Regions from separate parts of the Mycobacteroides immunogenum genome, predicted to be linked through region 1. Evidence: riboswitches for the same ligand, from Rfam matches in the RefSeq annotation. Region 1 holds a riboswitch; the other holds the start of a gene.

Region 1 (7,848 bases):
GTGATGCAGTAGCTGCGTGAGGCCACCATATCTAGAAGTGCTTGCGGGGTAAGGTAACTCGTCCACTCCACCTGGTGGCGCTCTTGCGCTGTGAACGGTGCGGGAAGCTCCTGGATGTCGGCCGAGTCCGACGCGTTCTCATGGCCGATGATGTGCCCCAGGTCCGACACCCAGCCCAGGCGTTCGTCGCGCACATTCCACACCAGGCCCAGTCGCCCGCCCGGGCGGAGTACTCGTGCCACCTCGGGGATGGCGCGCTCGGGGTCCACCCAATGCCAGGCCTGCGCCACCAGCACGGCATCCACGCTGTTGTCGGGCAGTGGAATCTCTTCGGCGGTGCCCAGTAGCGCGGGGGTATCGGGCAGCGAATTGCTCAGCACCTCAAGCATTTCGGCGAGGGGATCGACCGCGACGACATTGAGTCCGCGCTCCACCAGGCGGGTGGTCAGCTTGCCGGTGCCTGCGCCCAGATCCAGGACATCGTGCGCTCCGGGCGGCAGCAGCCAATCGATTGCCTCGGGTGGATACGAGGGCCGGCCTCGTTCGTAGGCGGCTGCCTGCGAACCGAACGACAGCGATGGTTCTGCTTGTGCGTCCGGCATTCGCGCTCCCTCTGGTCCGGTGTTTACGAAGCCTGTGTTGCCTTGGCCAGTGCGAGCGTCTCCCGCACCAGCTCGCTCACCGCATCGAACTCGATGAGGAACGCGTCATGGCCGTGCACAGACTCAACCACCCGCAAGCCGGTACAACCCGGCAGCAGGTCCGCTAATTCCTCCTGCAGTCGCAACGGGTACAGCCGATCGGAGGTGATGCCGCCGACCACGACGGGGACCGGGCAGCTCTTCAACGCCTTCTCGACGCCTCCACGGCCGCGGCCCACATCGTGGCGGTTGAGCGATTCGGTCAGGATGACGTAGCTGCCCGCGTCGAAGCGCCGAATGAACTTGTTGCCCTGATGTTCCAGGTAGCTCTGCACCGCGTACCGGCCGTCCGCCCAGGGGTCCTCGGGTCCGTCCGGGCCGACCTGCGGGCTGTTGCCGAACCGGGTGTCCAGCTCGACCTCGCCGCGATAGGTCAGGTGTGCGATGCGCCGGGCCAGATTCAGGCCGTTAACGGGGCTGCGTCCACTGCCGTGATAGTCACCGCCCTGCCAGTCCGGGTCGGCCTGGATCGCGGCGATCTGCGTGCTCTGCGTGCCGATCTGGTCGCCGGTTGCCCTCGCGCCGACCGCCAGCACCAGCGCCGCACGTACCGAATCCGGGTGCGTCACGGCCCATTCCAGTGCGCGTGCGCCACCCATCGATCCACCGACGACGGCGGCCACCTCGGTGATACCCAGTTGCGCAAGTGCGGCGACATCGGCGTGCACCTGGTCGCGCACCGATACCTCGGGGAATCGTGAACCCCACGGCTTGCCGTCAGCGGCGAGTGACGTGGGGCCGGTGGTGCCCCGGCAACCGCCCAGGACGTTGGTGGCGACGGCACACCAATGGTTGGTGTCGATGGCCGCGCCCGGGCCGATGATGCCCTCCCACCACCCGCCGGTGATGTGCTCGGGTCCGGCGGGCCCCACCACGTGAGAATCGGCGGTGAGCGCATGGCAGACGAAGACCACGTTGTCGCGGCGGGGCGAGAGCTCTCCCCAGCTCTGCACCGCGACGGTCACGTCGTCGATCACGGCACCGCTTTCCAGCGTCACCGAACCGATTGGCACATAGGCGATCTCATCGCCCTGGGGCAGGGCAATGCCGGGCGCCGGCAGCTGCTGGCCGGCGGATGAGCCGCTTGCGCGAAGATCGTCGGTCAAGGTCACGATGATGCCACCGCCGCGGGTTGTTTGAGCCGGCGCACGGCCGCGAATCCGGACTCCAGGTCGGCCAGGATGTCGTCGATGCCCTCGATGCCGACGGCCAACCGGACCAGTCCCGGTGTGACGCCCGAGGCCGCCTGCTCGGTGGGCGAAAGCTGTCCGTGCGTGGTGGTGGCGGGGTGGATGACCAGGGAGCGCACATCGCCGATGTTGGCCACCTGGCTGTGCAGGGTCAGCGAATCGATGAAGGTGGTCGCCGCCTCGACGCCGCCGTCCAGTTCGAAAGCGAGCACGGCACCGGCACCCTTGGGGGCCAGGGCCTGCGCGCGCTCGTACCAGGGCGACGTGGGCAGCCCGGCGTAGTTGACGCGGGTGACTTCCGGCTGGCTGACCAGGAACTCGGCCACCCGCTGTGCGTTCGCGACGTGCCGCTCCACGCGCAGGCTCAATGTTTCCAGGCCCTGGGCGATGAGGAAGGCGTTGAACGGTGAGATGGCCGGACCGAGATCGCGCAGTAGCTGCACACGTGCCTTGAGGGCATAGGCGGGCGCGCCCAGGTCGGCGAACACCACCCCGTGGTAGCTCGGATCCGGGGTGGTGAACCCGGGATGACGCCCCTGGGTCCAGTCGAACGTGCCGCCGTCGATGATCACGCCACCGATGGCATTGCCGTGTCCGCCAAGGTATTTGGTGGCCGAGTGCACCACTACGTCGGCCCCGTGCGCCAGCGGCTGAATCAGGTACGGCGTGGCGACGGTGTTGTCGACGATCAGGGGGATACCTGCCGCGTGCGCGATCTCGGACAGGCCCGCGATATCGAGAATGTCGTTCTGCGGGTTGGAGATCGACTCGGCGAACAGCGCCTTGGTGTCCGGGGTGATGGCCTTGCGCCACGACTCCAGATCGTCGGGGTCGTCGACGAAGGTGGTCGAGATGCCCAGGCGCGGCAGGGTGTAGTGCAGCAGGTTGTAGGTGCCGCCGTACAGCCGGGGGCTGGACACGATGTTGTCGCCGGCCTGCGCGATGTTCACGATCGCCAGGGTCGCCGCGGCCTGCCCGGATGCCAGCAGCAGCGCCGCCACCCCGCCTTCCAGGGCGGCGATGCGCTGCTCGACAACGTCCTGGGTGGGGTTGCCGATGCGGGTGTAGATGTTGCCTTCTTCGGACAATCCGAAGAGCGCGGCGGCGTGCGCGGTGTCATTGAAGACGTAAGAGGTGGTCTGGTAGATCGGCAGGGCCCGGGCGTTGGTCGCCGTGTCGGCGGACTGGCCCGCGTGGATCTGCTTGGTCTCGAAGGTCCACTGGGCGGTGCGGTCGATATCGGTCATGGAGCTCTCCTGGGAGTGGTCGGGTAGGGAGGTCAGGGCTGGGGGCAACAGTGACAGTGCTGATGAGCCGCTGGCGCGAAGAACAACCGGAACCGACAACAGGAACGCAGGGACCTACCCCCGGGTGACAAATACTCCATCGGGCCAACCTGTCTTCTCGGGGCCCGCCATCGGACCCGCGCTTGCCGTGTGGCCGACCGTTCCGTCATCAACCTCTGACAGCCAGTCGGCTACTCAACCTGGTCATCACCCGGGGCACCCCACCGCGGTTGGAGGGTTGCCGACCAGCGAGCCGGGGCTTGACGCTGGTACTCATGACCGATTAGCAGCGTATCTCAATTCACCGAATGGTTGCCACCAGGTAGTCCAAGCACGTATGGGAGCGCGATCACAGGCCGTCCGCCCGCCTAGGCTCGGAGCCGACGTGATACTGAATAGGAGCCCGTGTGACCCACGGGGTACCTGAGATTTTGACCGACCAACAAGTCCGATCAACGATGCCGGGAGTGACCATGAGTGCGCAGCAGCCGACCATCATCTACACGCTGACAGACGAGGCGCCGCTGCTCGCGACGTACTCCTTCTTGCCGATCATCCGGGCATTCGCCGGACCGGCCGGTATCGATGTCCAAACCAGTGACATCTCGGTCGCGGCGCGCATCCTCGCCGAGTTCGCCGAATACCTCCCCGAAGACCAGCAGGTTCCGGACAACCTGGCCGAGTTGGGCCGGCTGACGCAGCTGCCCGAGACCAACATCATCAAGCTGCCCAACATCAGCGCATCGGTGCCGCAACTGCTCGCCGCCATCAAGGAACTGCAGGGCAAGGGCTACAAGCTGCCCGACTACCCCGGTGACCCCAAGAACGACGAAGAGCAGGCGATCAAGGCCCGTTACACCAAGTGTCTCGGCAGTGCCGTGAATCCTGTTCTGCGCGAAGGAAACTCGGATCGGCGCGCGCCGAAGGCCGTCAAGGAATACGCCCGCAAGCACCCGCACAGCATGGGGAAGTGGTCGCAGGCCTCGCGTACTCACGTCGCCACCATGAAGGAGGGCGATTTCTACCACGGTGAGAAGTCGCTGACGCTGGACCGCGACCGCAAGGTCAAGATGGTGCTGACCACCAAGAGCGGCGAGACCGTCGTGCTCAAGCCCGAGGTCAAGCTGGGCGAGGGCGACATCATCGACAGCATGTTCATGAGCAAGAAGGCGCTCTGCGACTTCTACGAGGAGCAGATCGAGGACGCCTACAAGACCGGCGTGATGCTGTCCCTGCACGTCAAGGCCACCATGATGCGGGTCAGCCACCCGATCGTGTTCGGCCACGCGGTCAAGATCTTCTACAAGGACGCCTTCGCCAAGCATCAGGAGCTGTTCGACGAGCTGGGCGTCAACGTCAACAACGGCATGTCCGACCTGTACAGCAAGATCGAGGCGCTGCCCGCGTCGCAGCACGAGGAGATCATCCGCGACCTGCACGCCTGCCATGAGCACCGTCCCGAGCTGGCGATGGTGGACTCGGCCAAGGGCATCTCGAACTTCCACTCGCCCAGCGACGTGATCGTCGACGCCTCGATGCCCGCCATGATCCGCGCAGGCGGCAAGATGTACGGCGCCGACGGCAAGCTCAAGGACACCAAGGCCGTCAACCCGGAGTCGACCTTCTCCCGGATTTACCAGGAGATGATCAATTTCGTGAAGACCCACGGCCAGTTCGATCCCCGGACTATGGGCACCGTGCCCAACGTCGGCCTGATGGCGCAGAAGGCCGAGGAGTACGGCAGCCACGACAAGACCTTCGAGATCACCGAGGCGGGTGTCGCCGACGTCGTCGACATCGAGACCGGTGAGGTGCTGCTGACCCAGAACGTCGAAGAGGGCGACATCTGGCGCATGCCGGTCGTTCGCGACGCGGCGATCAAGGACTGGGTGAAGCTGGCCGTCACGCGTGCCCGCGAGTCGGGGATGACCGTGGTGTTCTGGCTGGACACCGAGCGCCCGCACGAGAACGAGCTGCGCAAGAAGGTCAAGGCCTACCTCAAGGACCACGACACCGAGGGCCTGGAGATCCAGATCATGCCGCAGGTATGGGCGATCCGGTACACCATGGAGCGGGTCATCCGCGGGCTCGACACCATCTCGGCGACCGGCAACATCCTGCGTGACTACCTGACCGACCTTTTCCCGATCCTGGAGCTGGGCACCAGCGCCAAGATGCTGTCCATCGTGCCGCTGATGGCCGGCGGTGGACTGTACGAGACGGGTGCCGGCGGTTCGGCACCTAAGCACGTCAGCCAGCTGGTCGAGGAGAACCACCTGCGGTGGGATTCGCTCGGTGAGTTCCTGGCGCTGGCGGTCAGCCTCGAAGACCTGGGCATCAAGACCGGAAACGCCCGGGCCAAGATCCTGGCCACCACGCTGGATGCCGCGACCGGGAAGCTGCTGGAGAACGACAAGAGCCCGTCACGCAAGGCCGGCGAGCTGGACAACCGCGGCAGCCAGTTCTACCTGGCGTTGTACTGGGCGGCCGAGCTGGCCGCGCAGACCGAGGACGTGGAGCTGGCCGAGCTGTTCGCGCCGCTGGCCAAGCAGCTGGTCGAGAACGAGGACGAGATCGTCGCCGAGCTCGCGGCCGTGCAGGGCAGCCCCGCCGATATCGGCGGCTACTACGCGCCGGACCCCGAGAAGACCGCCGCGGTGATGCGCCCGAGTGCGACCTTCAACAGCGTCCTGGCATCCGTCGTCGAAGCCTAAGTCCTTACAGCGCCGACAGGCCGCGTTCTGACGCGTTTCCCGAGAGGGATGCGCAGAACGCGGCGTGTCGGCGTTTACGGGGTGACTAGCCGGCGTCGGAGGCCGCACCGCGCTTGGCGGCGACGAGCGGATCGATCAGGTCGGTGATCACTTCGGTGACCTGACCCGGCGCCTCGAGCATGGGCACATGTCCCATGCCCGCCAAGGTGATCCGCCGGGCGCCGGAGGGCAGCCCCTGACCGATCAGCGTGCCGAAGCGGCCGGGAGGCACGATCTCGTCCTTCTCGCAGAGCACCAGCTGCGCGGGCACCGAAATGGTGTTCAGGTTCTGCAGGCCCGGTGCGGGCAGGATCGATGTCAGCGACGCGAAATATGCCGGGCAGTGGGTGATGTCCTCGAAGATGCTGTGGAAGTCCGGCAGGCTCAGCGCCTCGGTCTCCCCGCATAGGGCGCGCGCGGTGGCGAATTTGACGAACGGCAGGCCCGCCGCGCGGCGGCCCAGCAGCCGTGAGAACGCCAGCCAGGGCAGCATGGCCGCGAACTTCACCACGATCTCCGCCTTCAGCGCCGAGTACTTGGTCCAACCGCCGGCGGGAGCGATGGCGGTGACGCTGCGGGCGCGACCACGCTGCGCCAGGCCCAGGGCGATCCAGCCGCCCAGCGAGTTGCCGACCAGATGTGCTGTTTCCCAGCCCTTTTGATCCATGATCTGCTCGAGTTGGTCCAGATAGACATCGACCGACCGCTGTGAGAACGGAGGTAGCTTGGGCATCGGGCCGCCGCCGTTGTGCCCGGGATAGGTCGGGGCGAACACCTCATACCCGGCGTCGGCGAGCTGCTCGGCGACCGTCTCCCAGACCGACTGCGACAGCATGAACGGGTGTAGCAGCAGCACCGGCTCGCCCGCGCCCATCTCGATGGGTGCACGCCGGTTCGACGGCTTCGACAAGATGGCTTCCAGCATGCGGTCCTCCTAGTGCGCCAACCTCTGCGTTGACATTACTGTCTGTTGCGTCAATTTACAGGCCCCTATTTCCGCGCTCGCTCAGGCTCACTCGGGACTGTCACACCACTCGACTATCGTCGGCGACCGATGAGCGCCAAGAAGATCACCGTCACCACCATCAACGTCAACGGCATCCGAGCCGCCGTCAAGGAACGGTCCGCGGAGAACCGTGGACTGCTGCCCTGGCTGGAGCAGACGAGCGCCGACATCGTGTGTCTGCAGGAGGTGCGCGCCGAGGAGGAGCAGCTGCTGGAGGCGCTGGCCCCGGCCCTGGCGGCCGGGTGGCAGGTGGTCAGCGCCGCGTCCAGTGTGAAGGGGCGCAGCGGTGTGGGGATTCTGAGCCGCGTTCCGGCGACCGCGACCAGGGTGGCTTTGGACGCCGACGGCGGCGAATTCGATGAGTCGGGCCGGTATCTGGAGGCCGAGATCGGCGACCTCACCGTGGCGAGCATCTACCTGCCCACCGGTGAGGCGGGCACCGAACGCCAGGAAGAGAAGGAGCGCTTCATGGCGGCGGTGGGTGCCAGGATGGGGAAGTTGGCCGCCAGCGGCCGTGACGCGGTGATCTGTGGCGATTGGAACATCGGCCATACCGAGCGAGATATCAAGGCGTGGAAGGCGAACCAGAAGAAGGCGGGCTTCCTGCCGGAGGAGCGGGCATGGGTGGGCTCGTTGCTGGAAGCCGGCTGGGTCGACAGTTTCCGGCTACTGCATCCGGATGTGGACGGGCCGTACAGCTGGTGGTCGTGGCGCGGCAAGGCCTTCGACAACGATGCCGGATGGCGCATCGACTATCACCTGGCCACCCCCGATCTGGGTCGGCGTGCGCATTCGGCGCGAGTCGAGCGGGCGGAGGCCTACGCACTGCGCTGGTCCGACCATGCGCCGGTGACGGTGGAGTACCGCTAGGTATCCCGCACACCGAGCGGCAGCCAAAATCGCTTTGACCGG
Region 2 (7,848 bases), 2.0 Mb from region 1:
ATCGACGGCCCACCGAATCGGCTGATATCGACGGTGATTGACGTGACAGTGACCCCCGACTTGCGCACCTGATCTGCCAGATCGCTGATGCGCGCGGCATCGCGATACCAGGTGTCAGTGCCCGCCGGTGCCGCACTAACAATCGGGTCGCCCCCGCCCACCAGCGTCACCAACCCGCGCTGCCCGGCAGTGTCGGCCACCACCGAGGTGGTCAGCTTGGCGTCGCGCTCCAGGGTGAGCAGCGCCGCCGCGGCGGTCAGCACCTTGTTGGTAGAGGCCGGCACCATCGGCACCGTGGAGCCCTGCTGCCACAGCTCACGCCCGGTCAGCGCGTCGGTTACCCGACCGGTGAACATGCCCAGCGCCGGATCGGCCAGTGCCTTCTCCAGTGCTTGGGCCAGACCATCGGCCGTCGGGATCGGTGCCGAATCGGAAACCGGAACCACACCGGGTTTCGGGGTGACCAGCGCCGGTTCCGGGTTGGCGTTCTGCAACTGGCGCGCGGTAGAGGCGCCGGTGGTCAGCGAGGCCAGCAGCACCAGCGCGGCAATCGCCAACACCACAGCGACGGCGAGCAGAACGTGAGTAGAGCGCCGCCAATGACGCGGATCAAGTGCCCTGGCGGTGACCATGCTCTGCAGGGTATCGCTATCCTGGTGCGCGCTGGATGAGCGCTTACGCGAAGACCAACTGCTAAGTACCACCGACATTCAAGGAGCGGGTGTGGAGTTCGACGTCACCATCGAGATCCCCAAGGGTCAGCGCAACAAGTATGAGGTCGATCACGAGACCGGCCGAGTGCGCCTGGACCGCTTCCTCTACACCCCCATGGCGTACCCCACCGACTATGGGTTCATCGAGAACACGCTGGGCGAGGACGGCGATCCGCTGGACGCGCTGTTGTTGCTGCCTCAGCCCGTCTTCCCGGGCGTGATCGTCGAGGCCCGGCCCGTCGGCATGTTCAAGATGGTCGACGACGGTGGTGGCGACGACAAGGTGCTGTGCGTGCCTGCCGGAGACCCGCGCTGGGACCACATTCAGGACATCGGCGATGTCTCCACCTTCGAGCTGGACGCCATCAAGCACTTCTTCGTGCACTACAAGGATCTGGAGCCGGGCAAATTCGTCGAGGCCGCCGATTGGGTGGGCCGCGCCGAGGCCGAGGCCGAGGTTCTCGCGTCGTTCGAGCGTCTCAAGACCCAGGGGCACTAGCCCGGCATAGGTGCCTGGCACACGACGGCGAACACTTCGGTGCTGCTTTGGGAGACAATCACCCCATCAACGCTGATCGAGCAGCTGATGGTTCCTTCGCCGACCATGGTGACATTCATGGTTAGCGGAACGTCTCGGCGCGTGACCGTCACCGAGACGGCCCAGGGCTGCGAAACATTCGACACACGCACATAGTCGCTATCGGTCATGTAGGCGACATTGACCCCGCCGCCCGAGCCTCCCACGCTGTAGGTCACGCTCTTGCCGCCCTGCCCCGAGCCGCCCGGACCCTGGCCCGTCGTCGGCACCGGCTTGGGCGCCTCGGTCGTGGTGGGCACCGGTGGTGCCTCGGTGGTCGTTGGTGTCGTCTCCACTCCGGTGCTGGTGTTCGGTGGGGGTGGTGACGGCGGAGGCGGCTCCGTGGTCGTTATGGACGGCAGCGGGACGTCATTGGGCCCGGTCCAAGTGGTCGACGGGGTGACGGTGACCGTGCTCGGCGCCGCCACTTCGGTGCGGCGGGTAATGACCCAAACGGAGGTCAGCGCAATCACCAGCACCGCCAGCACACTGACGCCGGCGACTATCCAGGGCCATTTCGGCGGCTTGGGATCTTCCGGGTAAGGAACGGGCTCACCGCCGGGCCACTGCTCCTGCGGGTATTCCTGCCAGGCCGGATCCGTCACTGTCCCCCACTCCTTCCCCAACACTGCCGACTGCAATGTTACGTCGCGTTAAGCTCCTGCAAAATCAACCGTCACCCTCTAGCGAACCGCGGCAGCCCGCCGAATCATGGTCATATGTTGATGCATCAGGGCATCGGCCGCGACATCTTCAACCAGATGCCCGACACCAAGGCGGTCCACGCGCTGTACGAGTGTTGTGGCAGCGTGACCTGGGCCAGGAAGATCGCCGCGACACGTCCATTCGCCGATCACGATGCGCTGTTCCGGTGCGCGGACAACGAGCTGTTCGCGCTGTCAGAAGAATCTCTGGACGAGATGCTGACCGCCTATCCCCCGCTGGGCAAACGGCCGGGAAGCGTGCGATCACATGCCGAGCAGTGTGCGATACGCGATGAGACGCCGGGAATGATGGCCGCGCTGCGTGCCGCTGCCCATCGCTACGAACATCACTTCGGCCATCGCTTCGTCATGCATTTGTGTGGTCAGGACGGCGCCTCGGTGCTGCGCGCGATCTCTGATCGAATGCATCACGACGCGGATACCGAACGCAAAGTAACCCGCAACGAGCTCGCGAAGATCAATCGCACGCGGCTGGAGCGCATGCTCGGGCCCGAAGGCGGCTACGACAACTGGTGAGCGGCCTCCACCGGCGCCTGCTAGGCGGCTAGCGGTATCCGCTGCGGCAGCAACGCGAACACCCGGCGAGCGGCGCAATCGATGTCTGTGGTCGGCGATACCGGAATCAAGGTGACCCCGTCGGCCACCCCGGCCAGATAGATGTCGGCGATCAGGCCCGCCAGTCCCTCGGGAGTCCCCGCGTACGAGACCGCCGCCGGCACCCGCAGACTGGCGAAATGTTTACGGGCCGATCGTGAATCGGCCTCAATGTGCACGTACACGTCCAGGATCACGGCGACAGCGTCCTTGCGCGAGGTTCGCAGGGAATGCCTGGCCCGCTGCGCCTGCTTGAGATCGGGAGCGTTGACGCGCGCGGTGACACCCGTTCCGTTGGTCAGTTCCTGCCATCCGGCAGCGCCGTCGGTGAAGACCCGAAACGTTTCCTGTTGTGTCGACACAAACGCAACGGTACCTGCGAGAACCCGTGAGGGCCATCGTTGAATTCCTGATGAGCGGATCAACCCCGATCAGGCCGGCGGGGCCAACAGTCTCATCCCACGACTTCTTTGTTGCGCTTGCGCCGGCGCGCTGCTTTCGCAACAGGCGTGACCGTCTCGGTGCCATAGCTGTAGTTGTCCAGCCGGAAGTACTTGTTGTGGAAGTACATCTCGCCGAAACCGCCCGGACGGAAGGGGGAATCGCCGTGGTTGTCGATGTAGTAGGTATTGGCCGTTGAGCATGCGGGGGAAAGCCACAGATGATTCTTGTTGCGCTCATGCATCTTGTGGAAGTACGCGTCATGCACTTCCGGCTTCACCTCTGCGGTGGTTGCCCCTCGTTTCTTAGTCTCTGCGATGACGCGGGCCGCGTGCGTCGTGGTCGACTCGATGAGCATGTGATACGGGCCGAACACATACCCGTAGGGACCCAGCACCAGAAAGAAGTTCGGGTAATCGGGAATCGAGACACCCTGATATGCCTGGTAGCGATTCTCCTGAAAGAACCGCTTGAGGTCCTTGCCACGCCGTCCCGTGGTCGGGAAAGCCGGCATGTGATCCCAGATGGCGAACCCGGTGGCGCAGATCAGCACGTCTACTTCGTGCTCGGTCCCGTCCGCTGTCAGCAATCCCTTCTCCGTGATGCGCTCGATCGGCTCGGTCACCAAGGCCACATTTGGGCGGTTGAAGGTCTTGAGATAGGTGTTGGAGAACGAGGGGCGCTTGCAGCCGAATCCGTAGTAGGGCAATAGCTTCTCCCGGGTTACCGGGTCGTCCACTTGGGTGCGCATCCAAGACCGAATCCTGTTGGCCAGGGCCATCGAGGCGGATTCGGCGTACTTGGAATCGATCCTGAAGACGGCATCCGGGATGTACGCGGTACTGAGGTTGATGGCATACCGGATGCCCTTGGCCACCCCCGGGAACCCGAAAAGCGCCCGCCAGAAGCTGTTGTACTTCCAGTCGGGTTTGGGCCCCACATAGATGGGGGTGCGCTGAAACACGGTGAGATGGCCGACTTCTGGAGCGATTTCCGGAACCATCTGCAGTGAGGTGGCGCCGGTTCCGATTACAGCCACCCGCTTGCCGGCGAGCTGAACATCCTTGTCCCAGAGCGCGGTATGCATCAAAACTCCCTTGTAGGAGTCGATCCCGTCAATCTCGGGGAGCTTGGGTTGCTCGAGCCCGCCGGTCGCGGCTATTACATGCCGACCGGTGATGACACTGTCGTCCTCCAGCGTGAGTACCCAAATATTTTGGGACTCATCAAATTCCTGACGTACGACGCGTGTGTTGAATCGGATTCTGTCGCGCAGCTCATGCTTATCGACGAGTTCATTGGCGTACTGCTCGAGCTCGTCGCCCGGGGTGAAGAACTTGGACCAGGTGGTCTTCTGATCGTAGGAGAAGCTGTAAATGAAGGTCGGGATGTCGACCGCCACCCCCGGGTATTTGTTGGCGTGCCAGGTACCACCGGCAGCACCCCACTTTTCCAGGATCACGAAGTCGTGGATTCCTCTTTTGATCAGTTCCACCGCGGCTCCGATGCCCCCGAAACCGGCCCCGATGATCACGACCTCATGGTCGGGCACACCCGGTCCGGGCTGGTTGGCCACTCCACCTTGCACACGCGCACTAGTCATACGACGTCCTTGTCAGTCCGACCCGTTATGTGTCGGACTGAAAGTAACACGTATTAATAGTTACGGATATGCGGAATGCGCAATCATGCCGCCAGGAAGTCCGGCAGTGGGCGCGGATCGTCCAGCGGCCCGACCTGCCCGTCGCGCTCGGTGTAGGTCAGGGCCGGCCCGCGCTCGACAAGCTCGGTGATCGCGCCGATGAGGCGGGTGATGTCGCCGGCGGTGGTTCCCAGCCCGATGCTGGCGCGCAGCGCACCACCCGGCGCGCCCAGCCTGGCCAACAGCGGGTGCGCGCAGAATCGCCCGTCACGCAGCCCGATACCGTGCTCAGCCGACAGATAGGCGGCGACCACCGACGGCGTATAGCCGGCGACGGTAAAGGACACGATGCCCAGCCCGTCACGATCACCCTCCCAAATGCGCAGAGTGTCAACGCCTTCAATCCCACCGAGCCCTTCTCGCAGCTGTGCCGTGAGCGCTTCCTCGGCCTGTCCCACATCGCCGAGGGCGGTCAACGCCTCACACGCAGCGGCCACCGCGGCCACGCCAACCACATTGGGGGTACCCGCCTCATGCCGCTGCGGGCCGGTGAACCAATCGGCCCCATCGATATCCACATCGCGGACCGCGCCGCCCCCCGCGAGATAGGGCGTGGCGGCATCGAGCCAATCGGCCTGCCCCACGAGGACTCCGGCGCCGAACGGCGCGTAGAGCTTGTGCCCGGAAAACGCCAGATAGTCGATTCCGTCAGCGGCAAGATCTATTCGGCGGTGGGGTGCCAGCTGCGCCCCGTCCACGGCGATCCGCGCCCCGTTGCGGTGGGCCACGGCCGCCAGTTCGGCTAGCGGCAGCACCTCACCGGTGACATTGGAGGCACCGGTGACCGCCAAGAGTGCGGCGGGCCGCCGCGCCAACTCCTGGTCCAGCGCGGCCACGGTGTCCGCGACGGTAGCTCGATGCGCCACCACGCGAGCGCCATATCGCTGCCAGGTCAACAGGTTTGCGTGGTGCTCGATATCGAGCACCACCACCTCTCCCGGTACGGCAGACGCCAGCAGATTGAGTGAATCGGTGGTGTTGCGCGTGAAGATCACGTGCTGGCCGTCTGCGGCACCAACGAAACGCGCGACGGTTTCCCGAGCGCCCTCGTAGAGCTTCGTGCACACGCGTGAGGCATAGCCCGCACCCCGATGCACGCTGGCGTAGTACGGCAGCAACGCGGTGACGCGGGCCGCGACATCACTGAGCGCGGGCGCGCTGGCGGCGTAATCGAAATTGGCATACCGAATCCAGCCGCCTTGGGCCAGTGGAACTTTGGTATCGGCTCCCACTACCTGCGCGGCCGGCTGCTCAAACCCTGATTGTGCGGACACTGACATGTGACATCCCATCTCACCGGACCCGCCCGGCGAGTCCACGCTTGCCGCGCACGGTCGCGCGCGGCCAGGTCGTCACCTGGAGCACCCCGCCGTGGATGCGCCGCTCGCGTGCAGGCGAACGGCATGGAGGAGGGTTGCCGACCAGCTAGCCAGGGCTTATCGCTGGTTCTCATGACCTGAGCGCAGTGTGCCCGCGGGCCGCCGCCAGCGTCAAGCGCATTGCGCACGGTGATTGAAATGCTCGGCGCCAGGTTGGCGACCTGTCTCGATTTCCGGTCGCGGTGCCCATAGGGCACACTGGGCAACGGAGGGGAGTATTCCTTCGCTGCGGTGTCGTCATCACATCGGCCAATGATGGTCCGGTCGGTGCCGCGGGCCGGTGACCTGCCGGCGGAAGAGACCTCCGGCGTTTTGGCGACCGGAGGTTCAGTAATGCAGGTATCTCAGCTCGAGTGGATCATCACGCTGGCCGTCACGGTCGCGATCCTGCTGATCGACGTCGTGGTGATCGGCCGACGGCCCCACGAGCCCTCGACCCGTGAAACCGCCATCGCACTCAGCATCTATGTGGGACTGGCACTGGCCTTCGGGCTGTGGGTATGGCTCTTCCACGGCGGCCAATACGGGCTGGAGTTCTATGCGGGCTGGCTCACCGAATACAGCCTGTCGGTAGACAACCTGTTCATCTTCTTGATCATCATGGCCAGCTTCAAAGTGCCGAGGGTCTATCAGCAAGAGGCCCTGCTGGTCGGCATCATCCTGGCTCTGATCTTCCGCGGTATTTTCATCGCGCTGGGCGCCGTCGCCATCGAGCAGTTCACCTGGATCTTTTACCTTTTCGGGGCGTTCCTGGTGTACACCGCGATCAATCTGGCCCGCGATACCGAACACGACGACGATGCCGACAACGCCGTGGTGCAATTCGCCCGCAAGCACCTGCGCACCACCGACAAGTGGGACGGGCTGCGGCTGTGGGTCCGGGAAAACGGAAAGCGGCTGATGACGCCGATGTTCCTGGTGATCGTCGCGCTGGGCACCACCGACCTGCTGTTCGCCCTCGACTCGATCCCGGCCATCTACGGACTCACCAAAGAGCCCTACCTGGTATTCACTGCCAATGTCTTCGCCCTGATGGGGCTGCGTCAGCTGTACTTCCTGCTCGGCGACATGCTCAAGCGCTTGGTGTACCTATCGCAGGGATTGGCGTTCATCCTGTTCTTCATCGGCATCAAACTGATCCTGCACGCCCTGCATGAGAACGAACTGCCCTTCATCAATGGCGGCGAACCGGTGCACGTGCCCGAGATCCCCACACTGGCAAGTCTCGGGGTGATCGTGGTGACGCTGCTCATCACCACCGTTGCCAGCCTGTACAAGACCAGGCGCGCGGCCCCATAGCCGCGCGGCAACGAGCCGCGCCGCAGCCGGACCGATAGGCTTCGCTGCGGCAGCCCATCCGATCGCGGAAATTACGAGGAGCAGCGTGACCGGCCCCGACGAGTCACCCACGAGCCGCGCGCACGAGGAGGCACCGGACCCGGCGCCTCAGCACGCGCCTCAACCCGTCGTCCAGGAAGCCCCGGGCCACCCGGTACCTCCGCAATATCTCCTCGGTAGGTCGGCGCCACCTGCGCGCACCCTGATCGACATCCTCTACTCGACTGCCGCGGAGCATCCCGACGCACCGGCCATCGACGACGGCACCATTCAGCTCACCTATTCCGAGCTGATTGTCGACGTGGAAGCCAGCGTGGAGTGGCTGGGCAGCCGCGGTATCGGCCGGGGCGATCGTGTCGGCATCCGGATGCCCTCGGGC

Evidence for each region. A riboswitch is a leader RNA that binds a small molecule or an ion and turns the genes downstream of it on or off. The one in region 1 is predicted to bind S-adenosylmethionine.
Region 2: linked by a shared signal. The riboswitch ahead of ABG82_RS03155 (aminotransferase class V-fold PLP-dependent enzyme) and the one ahead of ABG82_RS20900 (bifunctional o-acetylhomoserine/o-acetylserine sulfhydrylase) in region 1 are both predicted to bind S-adenosylmethionine.

The regions. Positions count from the first base shown of each region.
Region 1 is NZ_CP011530.1:4,208,517-4,216,364, reverse strand. Features, by position in the region: gene ABG82_RS20910 (class I SAM-dependent methyltransferase) at 1-602, opposite strand, end outside; gene metX (homoserine O-acetyltransferase MetX) at 626-1,762, opposite strand; gene ABG82_RS20900 (bifunctional o-acetylhomoserine/o-acetylserine sulfhydrylase) at 1,810-3,138, opposite strand; SAM riboswitch class IV at 3,312-3,458, opposite strand; gene ABG82_RS20895 (NADP-dependent isocitrate dehydrogenase) at 3,651-5,891, shown strand; gene ABG82_RS20890 (alpha/beta fold hydrolase) at 5,977-6,855, opposite strand; gene ABG82_RS20885 (exodeoxyribonuclease III) at 6,985-7,806, shown strand.
Region 2 is NZ_CP011530.1:619,397-627,244, reverse strand. Features, by position in the region: gene dacB (D-alanyl-D-alanine carboxypeptidase/D-alanyl-D-alanine endopeptidase) at 1-632, opposite strand, end outside; gene ABG82_RS03180 (inorganic diphosphatase) at 724-1,212, shown strand; gene ABG82_RS03175 (MmpS family transport accessory protein) at 1,209-1,895, opposite strand; gene ABG82_RS03170 (2-oxo-4-hydroxy-4-carboxy-5-ureidoimidazoline decarboxylase) at 2,010-2,531, shown strand; gene ABG82_RS03165 (hypothetical protein) at 2,552-2,971, opposite strand; gene ABG82_RS03160 (flavin-containing monooxygenase) at 3,064-4,653, opposite strand; gene ABG82_RS03155 (aminotransferase class V-fold PLP-dependent enzyme) at 4,737-6,032, opposite strand; SAM riboswitch class IV at 6,065-6,209, opposite strand; gene ABG82_RS03150 (TerC family protein) at 6,465-7,430, shown strand; gene ABG82_RS03145 (Pls/PosA family non-ribosomal peptide synthetase) at 7,516-7,848, shown strand, end outside.